One region of the Clavibacter tessellarius genome, then DNA from elsewhere that is predicted to be linked to it. Evidence: riboswitches for the same ligand, from Rfam matches in the RefSeq annotation. Region 1 holds a riboswitch; the other holds the start of a gene.
What was found. Region 1 has a riboswitch for thiamine pyrophosphate ahead of FGG90_RS03185 (ECF transporter S component). Riboswitches for the same ligand answer to the same signal wherever they lie in the genome.

Region 1 (2,192 bases):
CCGCATGGCGAGGACGCCCGCGAGCGCGAGGCGCTGCTTCTGGCCACCGGAGAGCGCGGTCGTCGAGCGGTCGAGCGCGACGTCGAGGCCGACGGCGTCGAGCGCGTCGCGGACGCGGGCCCAGATCTCGTCGCGCGGGACGCCGAGGTTCTCGCAGCCGAAGGCGACGTCGTCGCCGACGCGGGAGAGGATCACCTGCGCGTCGGGGTCCTGGAGGACGAGGCCCGCGCGCCCCCGCTGGCCGGCCGGATCCGCGCCGTCGACCTGCAGCTCGCCCCGGCTCTCGCCCTCGTCGTCGCCGCCGAGGACGCCCGCGAGCGCGTGCAGCAGCGTGGTCTTGCCGGCGCCGGATGCGCCGAGCAGCAGGACGCGCTCCCCCGGCTCGATGACGAGGTCGACGTCCCGCACGGCCCAGGCGCTCCGGCCCGCGTGGCGCCAGCCCCAGCCGACGGCCCGGACGGCGGCGCCGCCCGAGGACGATCCGCCCCCGGGAGCGGTGCCGGCGACCGGCGCGCCCGCCGACCCGCGTCGGCCGGGCCGCCGCACGCTCAGACCCGGGCCGCGGTGTCGCGACCCGAGGCGAAGCGCGAGAGCGCGCCCGTGCGCGCGAGCGCCCGGGCCACCAGCCACGAGAGCAGGCCCGCGACGACCGCCCCGGAGACGAGCGCCGCGATCGTGTAGACGGCGACGAAGAGCGGCGAGGAGCCCGGGTAGTAGGTGATGAGGTCGGTCACGGCCATGCCGAGGCCCGCGCCCATGCCCGCGAGCACGGCGACGTACGCGCGCCAGTTCGCGTAGAGGAAGACGAGGAGCACGAGCTCGGCGCCGAGGCCCTGGGTGAGGCCGGAGAGGAGCGTGCTCACGCCCCAGACGTTCCCGACCAGCATCGAGACGAAGGCCGCGAGGAGCTCGCCGTACAGGGCGGCTCCGGGCTTGCGGATCACGATGCCGGTGAGGACGCCCGCGAAGAGCCAGCCGCCGCCGGCGAGGGCCTGGAGCCCCGGGAGGAGGGGCTCGAAGAGCCCGCTCACCGGCACGGACGCCGTGTTCCAGAGGACGAAGACGAGGCCGGACGCGACGCCGAGGACGCTGGCCACGACGATGTCGATGACGCGCCAGCGGGCGCGGAGGCCCGAGCGGGGAGCGCGGGCGCCGGGGTCGACGCTCGCGGCGGATGCGGTGGACGAGGGTGATGCGGTCATTGGACGTGCCCTTCGGAGGAGTGGAAGAGGGCACGGGTGCGAGATGGAAGCCTCCCTGCGCTGGCATGATCCAGATCAGGTTCGACGGTCGAAGACTGGGTGTCTTCCTCTCAGCCCGGCTCACCGGACTCCCGTGTTCGGTGCGATCCTAGCGCGCGGTCGGGCATCCGGCGCGCCCGGGATGCGCAGATGCCACGGACGCACGGGAGCGCGGGTGCCCGAGGGCACCCGCGCTCCGCGCTGGTCGTGCGCGTCCGGGGACGCCGTGCGCTACTTCAGCGTCTTGATGAGCTTGACGAGGACCTTGCCGGAGATCCAGATGACGGGCGTGGCCACCGCGAGCAGCGCGATGACGTTCGGCTGGAACCGCACCTCGCCGTCGGTGGCGATGTAGGCGCCGATCGGCCAAGTGGCGCCGCCGCCCCCGCCGCCGCCCGCGACGTTGCCGTCGGAGTCGGGGAGGTCGCTGCCCCCGCCGAAGCCGTACCAGGCGAATGCCACCGGGACGATGGTCGAGCCGTCGATGTCGAGGGGGTCGCCGTAGACCGTCCCCACTCCGGCGTTCTTCACGTTCTCTGCGAGCTGTGCGACGAGGTTGGTCATGCGTCCCACCGTACCCCGCGAGGCCCGCCGGATGCCGGGCGATCCGCGTCCTCGCGGTAGCCTCGCCCCTGGTGCGTCGCTGCGTCGCATCCGGCCTCCCCGCCGCTGCGGCCCACGCGGATCCACCGCCTGCCCCGCCCCCGACGGACCCGCGCGCACGCGCGCCGTCGGCGGACGAGTCGACCCAACTGGAGGACCACTTGCACACCTGGCCCGGAAACCCGTACCCGCTCGGCGCGACCTTCGACGGGAGCGGCACGAACTTCGCGCTCTTCAGCGAGGTCGCCGAGAGGGTGCAGCTGTGCCTCATCGAGGAGGACGGCACCGAGACCCGCGTGGACGTGACCGAGGTCGACGCGCACGTCTGGCACTGCTACCTCCCGCACG
Region 2 (2,192 bases), 790 kb from region 1:
GCTCACGAAGAGGAACACCTTCACCGACTTCGTCGCGGCCGCCGACCACCTCATCGCGCGCGGGTGGACGAGCCCGGAGAAGCTCGTGGCCGAGGGCCGCAGCGCCGGCGGGCTGCTGATGGGCGCGGTCGCGAACATCGCGCCCGACCGCTTCGCCGGGATCCTCGCGGGCGTGCCGTTCGTGGACGCGCTGACGAGCATCCTCGACCCGTCGCTGCCGCTCACCGTGATCGAGTGGGACGAGTGGGGCGACCCGCTGCACGACCCCGAGGTGTACGCGTACATGAAGTCGTACACGCCGTACGAGAACGTGCGCGAGGGCGTGGAGTACCCGCGGATCCTCGCCGTCACGAGCCTCAACGACACGCGCGTGCTCTACGTCGAGCCGGCCAAGTGGACGGCCCGCCTCCGCGAGGTCGGCGCGCCCGTGCTGCTGCGCACCGAGATGCAGGCCGGCCACGGCGGCAAGTCGGGCCGCTACGACGCGTGGCGCGAGCGCGCCTCCGACTACGCGTGGGTGCTCGACGTGGCGGGGCTCACCTGAGGCGGGTCGCCGCGCTGTCGCCCTCGCGATCCTCGGGCGTGACCTCCGCCGTGATCGCCTCCGTGCTGATCGGCGCGGGCATGGCGGCGGCGGTGACGGCGGGGCTCGGCTACCTCACCCGCTTCTCGATGTTCGACGCCCTCTACGGGGAGATCGACACGTCGCTGTACCTGCGCATCACGGAGGTGACGTCGTTCGAGATGACGGCGATCCTGCTCGGCCTCGCCGCCGCCCTGATCGGTCTCGTCGTCGCGATCACGCGGGCCGTCGCCCTGCGCCGTCCGCGAGCGCGTGAGGCCGGACGCGGAGGCGACCGCCGGGAGTAGGTGCGCTCGCCCGCTCCCCCTAGGGTGGGTCCCTGACACGGGGTGCCCACGAGGGCTGAGATGAGACCCGTCGCACCTGATCCGGTTCGCACCGGCGGAGGGATGTCATCATGAGCGCTGCGCGCCCGTCCACCCACGAGACCACCGGGACGGGGACCGCCTCGGCGGACCTCCTCCACTTGCTGCGAGAGCGCACGCCGCTCGTGCAGTGCATCACCAACGCGGTCGTCACCGGCTTCACCGCGAACGTCCTCCTCGCGCTGGGCGCCGCGCCCGCGATGACGGACGTGCCGACCGAGGCGGGGCCGTTCGCCAGGATCGCGTCGGGCGTGCTGCTCAACCTCGGCACGCCGCACGCGGAGCAGCGGGAGGCCGCCGTCGAGGCCGCGCACGCGGCGCGCGAGGCGGGCACGCCGTGGGTGCTGGATCCCGTCGCCGTCGGCGCCCTGCCGGTGCGCACGCGGCTCGCGCACGAGCTCGTCGCGCTGTCGCCGACGATCGTGCGCGGCAACGCGTCGGAGGTCATCGCGCTCGCGACCGGCGGCGCGGGCGGCCGCGGGGTCGACGCCACCGACGAGGTCGAGGCGGCGCTCGACGCCGCGACGCTGCTCGCGCGCACCTACGGCACGGTCGTCGCGGTCTCCGGGCCGGTCGACCACATCACCGACGGCACCCGCCTCGTGCGCGTGCACACGGGCGACGCGCTCCTCACGAAGGTGACGGGCGGCGGCTGCGCGCTCGGCGCCGTGATGGCGGCGTTCGCCTCGACGGATCCGGATACGCTGCGGGCCGCCGTCGCCGCGACGAGCGTCTACACGATCGCCGCGGAGGTCGCCGCCGAGGGCGCCCGCGGGCCCGGGTCGTTCGCCGTCGCGCTGCTCGACGCGCTCGACGCCGTCACGCCCGAGCTCGTCGCCCAGCGCGAGCGCCTCTCGTGAGCGGGCTCGACCTCTCCGTCTACCTCGTCACCGACCCGGCCCTGTGCGGCCCGCGCGGCGTGCCCGCGGTGGTCGCCGCGGCCGTGGCGGGCGGGGCGACGGCCGTGCAGATCCGCGACAAGCACGCGAGCGCGGCCGAGCTGCTCGCGACCGTGGTCGCGGCGGCGGACGCGATCGACGCCCACGCGGCCGCGCACCCATCCGCTCCCCGACCGGTGCTGCTCGTGGACGACCGCGTCGACGTGGTGCTCGCGGCCCTCGCGCGCGGCGCCCGCGTCGATGGCGTGCACGTCGGCCAGTCCGACGTGCCGGCCGACCTCGTGCGCCGGATGCTCGACGCCGCCAGCCCCGACCGGCACCTCGTGCTCGGCCTCACCGCCAACG

Region 2: linked by a shared signal. The riboswitch ahead of thiM (hydroxyethylthiazole kinase) and the one ahead of FGG90_RS03185 (ECF transporter S component) in region 1 are both predicted to bind thiamine pyrophosphate.

What each region holds. Positions count from the first base shown of each region.
Region 1 covers NZ_CP040788.1:699,199-701,390, reverse strand. The annotation lists gene FGG90_RS03190 (ABC transporter ATP-binding protein) at 1-546, opposite strand, end outside; gene FGG90_RS03185 (ECF transporter S component) at 549-1,202, opposite strand; TPP riboswitch at 1,238-1,338, opposite strand; gene FGG90_RS03180 (hypothetical protein) at 1,473-1,805, opposite strand; gene glgX (glycogen debranching protein GlgX) at 2,006-2,192, shown strand, end outside.
Region 2 covers NZ_CP040788.1:1,487,294-1,489,485, forward strand. The annotation lists gene FGG90_RS06820 (S9 family peptidase) at 1-544, shown strand, start outside; gene FGG90_RS06825 (hypothetical protein) at 583-870, shown strand; TPP riboswitch at 899-990, shown strand; gene thiM (hydroxyethylthiazole kinase) at 981-1,808, shown strand; gene thiD (bifunctional hydroxymethylpyrimidine kinase/phosphomethylpyrimidine kinase) at 1,805-2,192, shown strand, end outside.